DNA from 3 places in the Mesorhizobium sp. P2_E7 genome. Region 3 is predicted to be linked to each of the others. Evidence: predicted binding sites of a transcription regulator. Region 3 holds the regulator's gene; each other region holds the start of a gene.
The links. The regulator PhoB, encoded in region 3, activates phosphate uptake and scavenging genes when phosphate is short. The targets are predictions, from matches to a motif close to TGTCATNNANCTGTCAT.
Positions count from the first base shown of each region.

Region 1: the regulator PhoB is predicted to act here: its motif matches at 2,466-2,482, upstream of AC1DYC_RS05265 (PhoX family protein).
Region 2: the regulator PhoB is predicted to act here: its motif matches at 1,938-1,954, upstream of AC1DYC_RS10320 (esterase-like activity of phytase family protein).

Region 1 covers NZ_JBFUER010000001.1:1,045,391-1,049,572, reverse strand. The annotation lists gene urtA (urea ABC transporter substrate-binding protein) at 1-230, opposite strand, end outside; gene AC1DYC_RS05275 (hypothetical protein) at 545-943, shown strand; gene AC1DYC_RS05270 (FAD-binding oxidoreductase) at 1,053-2,399, shown strand; gene AC1DYC_RS05265 (PhoX family protein) at 2,538-4,182, shown strand, end outside.
Region 2 covers NZ_JBFUER010000001.1:2,036,257-2,040,438, reverse strand. The annotation lists gene AC1DYC_RS10325 (L,D-transpeptidase) at 1-187, shown strand, start outside; gene AC1DYC_RS10320 (esterase-like activity of phytase family protein) at 358-1,839, opposite strand; gene AC1DYC_RS10315 (bestrophin-like domain) at 2,007-2,762, shown strand; gene AC1DYC_RS10310 (ferritin family protein) at 2,834-3,148, shown strand; gene AC1DYC_RS10305 (LacI family DNA-binding transcriptional regulator) at 3,176-4,182, opposite strand, start outside.
Region 3 covers NZ_JBFUER010000003.1:240,206-244,387, forward strand. The annotation lists gene xylF (D-xylose ABC transporter substrate-binding protein) at 1-140, opposite strand, end outside; gene AC1DYC_RS20245 (ROK family protein) at 409-1,644, shown strand; gene phoB (phosphate regulon transcriptional regulator PhoB) at 1,675-2,364, opposite strand; gene phoU (phosphate signaling complex protein PhoU) at 2,381-3,085, opposite strand; gene pstB (phosphate ABC transporter ATP-binding protein PstB) at 3,127-3,951, opposite strand; gene pstA (phosphate ABC transporter permease PstA) at 3,969-4,182, opposite strand, start outside.

The DNA.
Region 1 (4,182 bases), on a different contig from region 3:
GCTTCCAGCTTCTTGCCGAGCAATCCGCCCTTGGCGTTTTGCTCTTCGATGAGCATCAGCATGGCGTCTTTCAACGTCGTCTCCGAAATCGCCATGGTCCCCGACAACGAATGCAGAATGCCGACCTTGATCGTGTCTTCGGCGGCCTTGGCCGGAGACGACATCGACAGGCCGGCAGCGACCACGCCGGCCGAAAACATTTTTGTTATTGTAGAGAAATTACCCCTCATACCGAAGACTCCCCGAGCTGGTTGATTGCACCGCAACACTGCAATGCAACAGCCGTGCCAAATGCAAAGGCACCGCTCCGAAGGATTGAATAAGCTAACGTTATCAGCCTGTTACTATATTAGCCTAAAGAAAACAAAGGCAGCCGATTAAAGATTGATTGAGGGAAATTTGCGCAGCGCACAAGGCATTTGCCTAATTTTCGCCCAAGTATGACAAGTGCCTAGATTTTGAACTCCAGCAGCGGCATGCGGATGAACAATATTGCGGCACGGCGCAAAAATGGGGCAAGCTCATTCCGCAAACGAGTGACCCGATGACATCCCGCATCTCCTGCATTTCCGGCATCCTGCTGCTGATGGCAACGAGCGGCGCCGCGCGCGCCGATTTCAGCGACGGCAAGCTGCCGGACGGCACCTATCACTGCGAAGTCTATCTGCTCGGCGCCTTCCTCAATCTTGGCGACATCACCATCAAGGGCAATGTCTATAGCGGACCGGTGACGTTCGGCACCGCGCTGCAAGGCTACAACTATCAGATGAACGCCAATGGCGAGATCACCTGGCTGGGCCCGCTGGGCGGCTACACCAGCGGCGGCAATTCTGTCTCGATGACGCAAGCGACGCTGGACGGCGAGACCACCCCGTCGTTCGACATCATCCTGAAGCAGCCCGACGGCGCCTTCACCGCCTCGACCTGCACCAAGGCCCAGTAAGCTGATCGGCCGCCCTCGGAAGCAGTACTGATGACGTCGCTTGCACTGACCATTCCTCGTCCGGCAAACGCGTGATACCGTTTGCGGGTCGCTTGGAGTGGGGGCTCGAATGTCCGACGTGCTGCGAAAAAAGCTCGCCTTGGCCAAATGTCGCGGGCACCTGATCATGCCTGGCGATCGGGACTATGATCGTGCCCGAAGGGTGTGGAACGGTGTCGTCGATCGGAAGCCGGCGGCTGTACTATACGCAGAAAATGTCGATGACGTTCGAAAGGCGATCGACATCGCGGCCAGTTGCGATGCGGTCCTTGCGGTCCGGGCAGGCGGACACAGTTTCCCGGGTCTATCGACTTGTGACGCTGGGCTTCTGCTCGATCTGTCGCAACTCAATTCCACCCGCCTGAACACAGGCGCCGGAACAGTCGAGGCCGGCGGCGGAGCCATGCTGCGAGATCTCGATGGAGCGACAGTTTCAAAGGGGTATGTGGTTCCGGCGGGCGTCATTTCTCACACCGGGGTCGCAGGCCTCACCCTTGGGGGCGGCATGGGTCGTATCAGCCGCGCCTACGGACTGACAATCGACAGCCTGATTGGGGCCGAGATAGTGACCGCCATCGGCAGTGTCACCTGGATAGATGCGGACTCGGATCCTGAACTTTTCTGGGGCATCCGAGGTGGTGGCGGGAATTTCGGTGTCGTTACTCGCTTCAAGTTCAAACTGCATCAGCTTGGCCTGGTGTCGGTTGGCCAGTGGAGCTACCCAGTCGCCAGCGCGCGGCGAGCGATTGCCGTCCTGGGCGAATTGGCTCAACAACGCCCGCGAGAGTTCTCTGTTGCCTTCACACTGGCCTCACTGAGTCTGGGCGTGACGGCCGTCTGGATCGGCGACAGCAGGCATGCGGAGCGGATGCTCTCACCTTTCGGCGAGCTTGCAGGCGCGGGAGAAGGAACGATGGGCGCCATGCCGTTCATTGAGCTGCAAAGCCGCAACGATGTTCATTTCGCCTGGTCGCGCCGGTATTACGCAAAGGGTGGATTTTGGCGGGATATTAGCGGAGAGGCGGTGGACGCCATGGTCCAGCAGATCACCACCGCGCCGACACCGGATTCTGAACTCTATGTGACGCAACTTGGAGGCGCTGTTTCGGATGTGCCGGAAGACGCCACGGCGTACTCCGGTAGGCAGGCTGGGTATTATTGGATTGCGGAGCCCGTATGGGACAATCCGGCAGACGATGAGCGCTGTATTGCATGGGGAAGGGCTGCCGCCGAGCAAATGGCCGATCCGTCGATACAGGCCAACTATATCAACGAACAGGCCGATACCGCCATCGCGTCGGGCGCTTATGGGGCCGTCAAATATGATCGACTGAGGCGCTTGAAATCCCGTCTTGATCCAACCAATCGGTTCCGCCTCAACCAGAACATCGTACCTTTGGCGGCCGCGCCGCGGTGATTGCAGTTGAAAGAGGCTGCCCGCCGTAGGTCGCCATTTCTGCGGTCTCAAAACTGTTCTCCCTCGTGTCATGCGGATGTTGCCGAAGCAGACTAGGGCAGCGGTGCGCCGTAACATCCACCCTGAGAGGCAGACACCATGGCCAACGCACCGTCTTCATCCTCGCCCGTCATCCGCGACATCATCGCCGAGCGCGTCTCGCGCCGGTCTCTCTTGAAAGGCAGCCTTGCCTCCGGCGCGCTGCTTGCCGGCGGCAGCTTCGTCGGCTCCTTGTTTGCCGGCGAAACGCATGCCGCGGCAGCGCAGTCGACGCTCGGCTTTCCCGAACTGAAGCGCGTCTACGACAAGACCCATGCCGCCGCCGAAGGCTATGAGACGACCATCGTGGCGCGCTGGGGCGATCCGCTTGCAGCCGGCCTCGCCGAATTCGACGGCAACAAGGTCGCCGCGGACGAGCAGGAAAAGCGTTTTGGTTACAATTGCGACTATATCGCCTTCATGCCGCTGCCCAAGGGCACGGTCAATTCCGACCATGGCCTGCTCTGCGTCAACAACGAATACATCTCGCCCAATGTGATGTTTCCGGGCACGACCGAGGACGACGCCGGCAAGACGATGACCAAGGGACAGGTCGATCTCGGCATGGCCGCGATGGGCCATTCGATCGTCGAAGTGCAGCTGAAGGACGGCAAGTGGGAAACCGTCGCCGACAGCCCGCTCAACCGCCGCATCACCGCCAACACCGAAATGACCGTTTCCGGCCCCGTCGCCGGCCATGCGCTGATGAAGACCTCGGCCGACGCCACCGGCACGAAAGTGCTCGGCACCAGCTACAATTGCAGCGGCGGTTTTACCCCGTGGGGCACGGTGCTGACCTGCGAGGAAGGCGTGTCCGACATTTTCGGCGGCGACCCGAAGAAGGCACCGACCGCCGACCTGCTCGCCCGTTACGGCTTTGACGGCTCCGACATCTATGGCCGCGGCCGCTTCCATGACCGCTTCAATCTCGACAAGGAACCCAACGAGGCCAATCGCTTCGACTGGGTGGTCGAGATCGACCCTTACGACCCGCAGTCCAAGCCGGTAAAGCGCACCGCACTCGGACGCATGTCGCATGAGGCGTCGACCGTGGTCCTCAACAAGGACGGCCGCGTCGTCGTCTATATGGGTGACGACGACTATTTCGAATACATGTACCGCTTCGTCTCGGCAAAAGCCTACGACAAGGCCAACCCGGCCTCAGGCGCCGATTTGCTCGACGAGGGCGTGCTGTCGGTCGCCCGCTTCGATGCCGACGGCTCGATGACATGGCTGCCGTTGGTGCATGGCCAGGGGAAGCTCACTGCCGAGAACGGTTTTGCCGACCAGGCCGAAGTGCTGTTGAAGACGCGTTTTGCGGCCGATGCGCTGGGCGCTACGCCGATGGACCGGCCCGAGGACATCGAGACCAATCCGGTGACCGGCCGCGTCTATGCGGTGATGACCAAGAACAAGAAGCGCGACCAGTCCAAGGTCAATCCGGCCAATACAAGGCCGGAAAACCTCTGGGGCCACATTGTCGAGCTGATCCCGCCTGGGGGCCTCGGCGCGGATGCCGATCATACGGCGGAAAAGTATGCCTGGGACCTGTTCGTGCTCTGTGGCAATCCCAAGGATGCCAAGGTCGGCGCCACCTTCCATCCGGACACGTCGGACAATGGCTGGTTCGTCTGCCCCGATAACATCACCTTCGATCCGGCCGGCCGGTTGTGGGTCGCGACCGACGGCGCCAACGATTTCGACC
Region 2 (4,182 bases), on a different contig from region 3:
CGCATCGTCGGGTTGCGTGCGCTTCATGAACCAGGACATCATCGACCTCTACAGCCGGGTCAATGGCGTCGCCCAGGTCTATGTGCGCCCGAACCTGTCGCCCGCCGGCAAGATCATGGCGGTGTCGAGCCGTACCGCCGAGCCGATCGATGCCGGCGTGCCGAAGGATGCCGAGATCTTGAAGTAAGTTTCTCAGCTGTATCGCTGTAGCCGACAAAAAAGCGGACGAGACAGAGCGTTTCACGGAAAAGGTGAAACGCTCTGTCTCTTTGTTTTTTTCGCAATTCCGGACGGAAAACCGATCACACTTTTCCTGGAATTGCTTTAGGCGCGTCCGCTTTTCTCTGTCGTATGCAACTACTTCTTGGCGAGGCCCGGAAGCGTGACCTGATACACCAGGAACATAGTGTCGACGTCGGCGCCGTCTTCGGCCTTGTAGGGCGTGCCGACCTGGAAGCCGTCCTGGGCGAGGAAGTCGTTGTCGTTGCCGACGAACAGGAAATAATCGTCGGGCAGCGCCGGATCGAGCACGCTGACCACCGACATCGCCTCCCACTTCTCCGAGAGGTTGTTCTTGTCGTTCGGCTTGCCGTCATGCAGGCCGAAGCGGCCGAGTTCCTTGTTGTCGTTGATGTTGATAAACGGCGTCAGCTTGGCCGGCGTCACCGAGGGGTCGAGCACGCCCTTGGGCGCTACCGGCTTGTCGGCGGCATCGAAGGCGCCGCCGGCAATGTCGGTGGCACCAGAGACGTCGACGACGAAGATCTGGCGCACAAGCGAAGTGTCGCCCTTCACGCCCTGGCCGTTGCCGCTGTCGCGCGCCAGCATCAGGAAGGTCTTGTCGGACAGCGCCACGATCTCGCTCTGCGCGGCGATCTTGGTCTTGCCCTTGTCGTCCTTGAACACCGGCAGCGGAACGACATATTCGTGCGCCAGCTTGAGGTGTGCCGGGTCGGTGGCGTCATAGACCAGGGCGCGGGTGTTCTGGCGCGTCGCGCCGGAATCGCCGCCATCTTGGCGGGGTGCCGACTGCAGCACCGCGATCAGCGATTTGCCGTCCGGCGTCAGCGCCATGCCTTCGAGGCCCTGGTTGTTCTGGCGGCCGGTCTCGGGATCCTTCGGATCGGGCTCGGCGGCACCCGGGCCCGGATTGTCGGAGGCGAAGTTCGGCGTGCCCTTGCGCATCGGCACCAAGGCTGCCGGCGGCTGCGTTGCCGACAACAGATGGCCATCGGCCGAGAAGCGGTAGATGTTGGGGCCGTATTCGTCGGAAATGAACATGGTGCCGTCGGGCAGCCGCGCGATCGCCTCATTGTCGAGCGCCAGCTTGCCGTTGGCCTCGGGCAGGATCGGCAGGTCGCCGCTCGCCGCGCGCACGCCGTTGAGCGGATCGAGGCCGGTGGCGTCGGCGCCCTTGTCATCGGTCAGCAGCAGGGAATCGGCAAGCGTCGCCTTGACGCCGGTCTGTTCCTGGCCGGCGGCGGGTGTGGCACCCAGCGGGGTCGGCGTGAGCTCGATAGCGATAGTGTTGAGGCGCGGCCGATAGTCGGTGGTGCCGACGACATTGTAGCCGCGATCCGGCAGCAGCCAGAGCGAACCCTTGTAGCCGTTGGCGTCATGTGTCCAGCTTGCGGCGTCGATCGACATGCCGGAGCCGGAGCCGAAGGTCTCGCCGAACTTGTCCTTCAGGTCGGCCGGGATGCGACCGACGCCGACGAGCCCCTTGTTGACGAAGCTGACGCCGCCGACGGTGGCGGTGCTGTCGGCAAGGGCAGGGGTCAAAGCGGTAAACAGCGCCAATGCGGCGCCGAGCGACACGGTTCGGTGCGAGATTTTCATAGAGATCCTCTTTGTGACGAGCCTTGAGCGGCTGAGACTGCAGGGCTCCGCGTCGCATCGACGATGTCGCCCCCCGCAAAGCGGTCTAGGACGCGAACATGATACTTGCGTGACAGAGCATTCTGACAGCCATTGGCATTCGGTGCTTGCCGTGCAGAAATGGCTGCATGCAGGAAACACTCATCGCGGTGGCCGTTTTCCTCTGCCTGACGGCGGCGCCGCTGGCCAGCATGGCCGTCTACGGCAGGTTGCCAGCCCATCACCGTGACGACGACACCAACGCCGTGGTTCGGCTCGCCGCCAACCTGTTCGTCGTCATGACCTCGCTGGTGCTTGGTCTCATGATCAACTCGGCCAAGAACACTTTCGAGTCGATCGACCGCAACGTGCACACATATGCGACCGAGTTGATCCTTCTCGACCGGTCGCTTCGGCAATATGGGCCCGAGACCGCCGAGGTCCGTCAGCCGCTGGTCGCTTATGTGCAAAGACAGACCAACAACTGGACAGAAGCCAACGAAACACCCCTCGTCGCCAACCGGCTGTCTGAACGTCTGTTGACCGAGATCAGCACAAGATTGACCGCTCTGCAGCCTGCTGACTCAGCGCATGGTTCCCTGCTGGAGGACGCCCGCCAGCATCTGCAGAAGGTGGTGGAACTGCGCTGGGCTTTGATTGAGCAATCGGAAGGTACCATCCCGCGGCCGCTGATCGTTATGCTCGTTGCCTGGTTGGTGCTGATCTTCGCCAGTTTCGGTTTCAGGGCGCCGCGAAATGCCATCACCATAGAGACGTTCGTGGTGTCGGCAGCGCTGATTGCCGGAGCGCTTTACCTGATCCTCGATATGGATGTGCCGTTTTCCGGCCCGATCCAGATTTCGTCGGCGCCGTTGCAGAGGGCTTTGGTCGAATTGCAACAGTGAGGCGGAACCCGCGGCGTTCCAATGCATTCCTGGATACAGCCGAATTTGCAGGTCCAATTCAGGGAAGCGACATGGGTTTCGATCAGTATCACGAGCCGCCGGAAGAACTGACGCAGAAGGTGCGGACCTTCGCCCGCATGATTACCTCGCTGATCGAGGAGGCGGAGGCGATCGGCTGGTATGAGCAGCGCATATCGGTGGAGAAGGATCCGCAGGCCAAGGCGATCATGAAGAATGCGCAAGGCGAGGAGTTCAAGCATTTCGGCATGGACCTGGAATTCCTGCTGCGCCAGAAGAAGGACTGGCGGGCGGAACTGAAGGAAATCCTGTTCACCACCGGCGACATCGTCAAGGCCGGCGAGCGGGGCGAGAAGAAGGTGGATTGATGCCGGCCAGCCTGCGTCCGGCCGTGATCAGTCGCTATCGCGCGCAATCAGCTCCAGCGGCCAGACTTCGCGGATGATGCGCGGGCCTTCGGGACCGGCGAAGGCGGGGAGCGAGGCCAGCAGCATTTCTGCCAGCCGCCGGCCCATCGGCTCCAGCGACGGACGGAAGGCAGTCAGCGCCGGAGAAAAGTAGCGGCAAAGCGGCGTGTCGACGATGACGATCACCGCTATGTCGTGGCCGGGCCTGATGCCCATCTCGGCCAGTGCCTTGCAGCCGCCGAGAGCCATTGCGTCATTGTTGAAGATGATGGCTGTGGGCCGGTCTTTGGAGAGCATCACGCGCGGCGTCACCTGGTAGCCTCCGGCCTCGTTGATGAAGCCGTCGGCGATCAGGCCGGGATCGACTTCGATGCCGTGCCGCTCCAGCGCCTTGCGGTAGCCGTCGAGGAACAGGTAGCCGAAGTTGAGATCGAGCGAAGGGCGGATGGCGGCAATGCGGCGGTGGCCGCGCGCGACCAGCCGGTCGACGGCTTCATCACCCGCCCTCTCGAAATCGATATCGAGCGAAGGATAGGCGTCGCCGCCGGATTGACTTCGGCCAAGCGTGGCGAAGGGAAAGCCGGCCTTGCTGAGATAGTCGATCCGATCGTCTTCCCGCCGTGTATTGGCCAACACGACCGCGTCGGCCCGGCGCGTCTCAACCACGCGGCGCAGCCTCTCCTGCTGATATTGGCCGGGCTCACCCATGACGACCATCAGATCCAGGTCATACTCGGCGAGCCGCGCCTGCAGACCGGTCAGGAACGGGATGAAGAACGGCTCGCCATACTGCTGGTCGCCCGGATGCGGCTGCAGCATGAAGGCGATGGAATGGGTGGCGCCTTGCCTGAGACTGCGGCCGGACTGGTTCGGGGAATAGTTCAGCTGCTTGGCGGCGGCGAGCACGCGCTGGCGGGTGTCGGCATTGACGTCGGCGCGGCCGTTCAGCGCGCGGGACACGGTGCCGATCGAAATGTTCAGGTGACGCGCTAGGT
Region 3 (4,182 bases):
GCCGCTTCGTCGGTCTTCCAGCGCTCTTCCTGGAAGTTCGACCACGACACGCCGATGACCTTGTCCTTCGCCTGCGCGACCGACACCAGCGTCAGCGACATGGCGACACCCGCCAGCATGGCGGCTGCAAATCTGTTCATGTTAATCCTCCCTGCGCCGCGCGCGGCGCGACAAAACTGGCCCGAAGGCCGGCACACAGAGGCTCTATTTTTTCGAGCCTCGAAAAAATACTGGTCCAACGGCGAGGCGCTGTCAACATCGATTCTGATGGAATCTGATGGCCTCCGCGAATTTTTTCGAGACTCGCAATAAACAATGACAGCGCCGCCGGCTTCTGCCAATATTTGCGTAGCGCCCCTGACCGCCTTCATTATCATGAGGCGCGAGGAGGACCGGGAGGAAACAAAAATGTCGGTTGGAATCCGCCACGACGATTTGCGCCGTCGCAACCGTGCGATGGTGATTTCGGCCGTGCGCCGTGCCGGCCAACCGTCGCGGACCGAGATCGCGGCGACCACCGGCCTCAGCCATTCGACCATATCGGCGATCTCGTCGGATTTGATTGCGGAAGGCATCCTGGCCGAAAGCAAGCCCGGCGAGACCGGCGCGCTGAAACGCGGCCGGCCGCAGGTCGGCCTTGGCCTCAACCCGGAAGCGGCGGCGGTGATGACCGTGGTGCTGTCGCTGAACTTCCTCTCCGTCACCGTCATTGACTATGCCGGCCAGGTGGTCGCCGAGGAACAGCGCCGGCTCGACACGCTGACCATTTCGCGCGACGAACTGATCGGCGAATGCACTGCCATTGTCAGACGCCGGCTCGAGGATCCCGACCTCGACGTCCAGAGCGTCGCCCGCATTGCCATGGGCATTCAGGGCATCACCGATTCGCATGCGCGCGCCATGCTGTGGTCGCCGATCACACCGCTGACCGACATTGCCTTCGCCGACATACTGGAAGCGGAATTCGGCATTCCGGCCACCATGGAAAACGACTGCAACATGATGGCGGTGGCGCTGCAATGGCGCCAGCCTGACCGCTATCGCGACGATTTCATCGCCATCCTGCTCTCGCATGGCATCGGCATGGGGCTGGTGCTGAAGGGCGAACTGTTCACCGGCACCCATTCGTCCGGCGGCGAGTTCGGCCACATGATCCACCGGCCCGGCGGCGCGCTGTGCCGTTGCGGGCGGCGCGGCTGCGTCGAGGCCTATGCCGGCAACTACGCTATCTGGCGCAGCGCAAAGATGATGAGCGAGGATGCCGAACCGGTCGATGTCGGCGACGCCGACATGCGGGCGCTGGCCGCACGCGCCCGCGAGACGGATGGCCCGGAGCGCGAAGCCTATCGCAAGGCGGGCGAGGCGCTCGGCTTCGGCCTTGGCAGCCTGTTCGCGCTGATCGACCCCGCCCCTGTCGCCATGGTCGGTGTCAGCGCCGCCGCCTTCGACCTGATCGAGCCGGCATTGCGCGAGGCGATCGCCCAGACCGCCGGCGGCCAGCACTCGAAGTCGATCTCCTTCGACACCGAGCCCAACGAACTGCCGTTGATCCGCGAGGGCTGCGCCATGCGGGCGCTAAGCTTCGTCGACCAGGAGATTTTCGCGCCCGGCATTCAAGCGAAGACCGGCAAGCACGTCGCCTGAGAGGCCGGCGACGGCCCGGCGCGCCGGGCTCTAGTCTTCGCGGATGGCGTAGCCGGCGCCGCGGATGGTGCGGATGACGTCCGGCATGCGGCCATTGTTGACCGCCTTGCGCAAGCGACCGACATGCACGTCGACCGTGCGTTCGTCGATGTAGATCGTCTCGCCCCAGACATTGTCGAGCAGCTGGCTGCGTGAGAACACACGGCCGGGGTGGCGCATCATAAATTCGAGCAGGCGGAACTCGGTCGGCCCCAGTCGGATCTCGCTCTTCTTGCGGTAGACTCGGTGCGATTCACGGTCGAGCACGATGTCGCCGACCTTGAGCACGCTGGACAGGACTTCCGGCTTGGCGCGGCGCAGCAGCGCCTTCACGCGCGCCATGAATTCCGGCGTCGAGAACGGCTTGACCAGATAATCGTCGGCGCCGGTCGAAAGCCCGCGCACGCGGTCGCTCTCCTCGCCACGCGCGGTCAGCATGATGATCGGCAATCGCTCGGTCTCGGGCCGCATCCTGAGCCGCCGGCAAAGCTCGATGCCGGACACCGCCGGCACCATCCAGTCGAGCACCAGAAGGTCGGGCACATTTTCCTGCAGCCGGATTTCGGCCTCGTCGCCGCGCGTTACCACTTCGACCTGGTAGCCTTCGGATTCGAGGTTGTAGCGGAGGAGCACGCCCAGCGGCTCCTCATCCTCCACGACCATGATGCGTGGCGCAATCATCAGCAGTTCACCCTTGTCAGGCCGACGTGGCCATCGCCGTCTCGTCCTGCTTCGGGCGATTGGCAGGCAATTGCTGGCCGGTCAGCACATAATACGCATTTTCAGCGATGTTGGTGACATGATCGCCGATGCGCTCCAGATTCTTGGCGCAGAACAGAAGATGCGTGCAGGCAGTGATGTTGCGCGGGTCTTCCATCATGTAGGTCAAGAGTTCACGAAACACCGACGTGTATTTGACGTCGATGCGCTCGTCCTCATTCCTGAGCTTCGCCAGCGCGGCCGCATCGGCGGCGGCATATTCCTCGACCACCCCTTGCACCTGGATCAGCACCAGTTGTGCCATCGCATCGATGGAATGCGAGAGGTCGCGCGGCGTGACGCTCAAGCCCACAGTGCCGACGCGCTTGGCGATGTTCTTGGCGAGATCGCCGATGCGCTCGAGGTCGCCGGCCATGCGGATCGAACCGACCACGGCGCGCAGATCGTTGGCCATCGGCTGGCGCTTGGCGATGAGCGTGATGGCGCGGTCGTCGAGTTCACGCTGGCGCGCGTCCATGATGGCATCATCGGAAACCACACGCTGCGCCAGCGCGTTGTCCGACGTGAGCAGCGCTTTGGTCGAGCCGCTGACCATCGACCCGGCCAGATCGCCCATGTCGCGGATCAGCTTGCTGATCTGGCCCAACTCTTCATCGAAGGAGGCGACGGTATGTTCACCCATGATCCTGGTCCTCGTGCCTGAAAATTCAACCGCTGGACGGCTCAGCCGAAGCGGCCGGTAATGTAGTCCTGGGTGCGCTTGTCGTCGGGATTGGTGAACATCTTGTCGGTGGCGCCCTCCTCGACCAGGTAGCCGAGGTGGAACATCGCCGTGCGTTGCGACACGCGCGCTGCCTGCTGCATCGAGTGGGTGACGATGACGATAGTGTAGTTCTGGCGCAGTTCGTCGATCAGCTCCTCGACGCGGGCGGTGGCGATCGGGTCGAGCGCCGAGCAGGGCTCATCCATCAGGATCACTTCCGGCGAGACCGCGATGGCGCGCGCGATGCACAGGCGCTGCTGCTGGCCGCCGGACAGGCCAGTGCCGGGTTCCTGCAGGCGGTCCTTGACCTCGTTCCAGATCGCCGCCTTCTTCAGGCTCGACTCGACGATCTGGTCCATGTCGGACTTGCGCTTGGCCAGGCCATGGATGCGCGGGCCGTAGGCGACGTTCTCGTAGATCGACTTCGGGAACGGATTGGGCTTCTGGAACACCATGCCGACGCGAGCCCTGAGTTCGACGACGTCGATGTTCTTGTCGTAGATGTCGTCCTCATCGAGCGTGATCTTGCCGGTCACCCGCGCTGAATCGATGGTGTCGTTCATGCGGTTGAGGCAGCGCAGGAAGGTCGACTTGCCGCAGCCGGACGGGCCGATCAGCGCGGTCACCTGGTTTTGGCGGACGTCGAGATTGACGTCGAACAGCGCCTGCTTCTCGCCGTAGAACACGCCGACCTTGTCGCCGCGCATCTTGATCACTTCGTTCGACTTGGCGTTCATTTTGTCGCCCACTGCGTTTTCAAGGGACTGTTCGGTCATGATGTTCATACCAAATTGCCTTTTTTCTACCAGCGCCGCTCGAACCGGCGCCGAAGCACGATCGCGGTGATGTTCATGGCCATGAGGAAGACCAGCAGGATGATGATGGCGCCGGACATGCGCTCGACAAAAGCGCGTTCGGCCTCGTTTGCCCACATGTAGATCTGCACCGGTAGCGCGGTTGCCGGGTCGAAAGGTGTCTTCGGATAGTCGGCGACAAAGGCGACCATGCCGATCAGA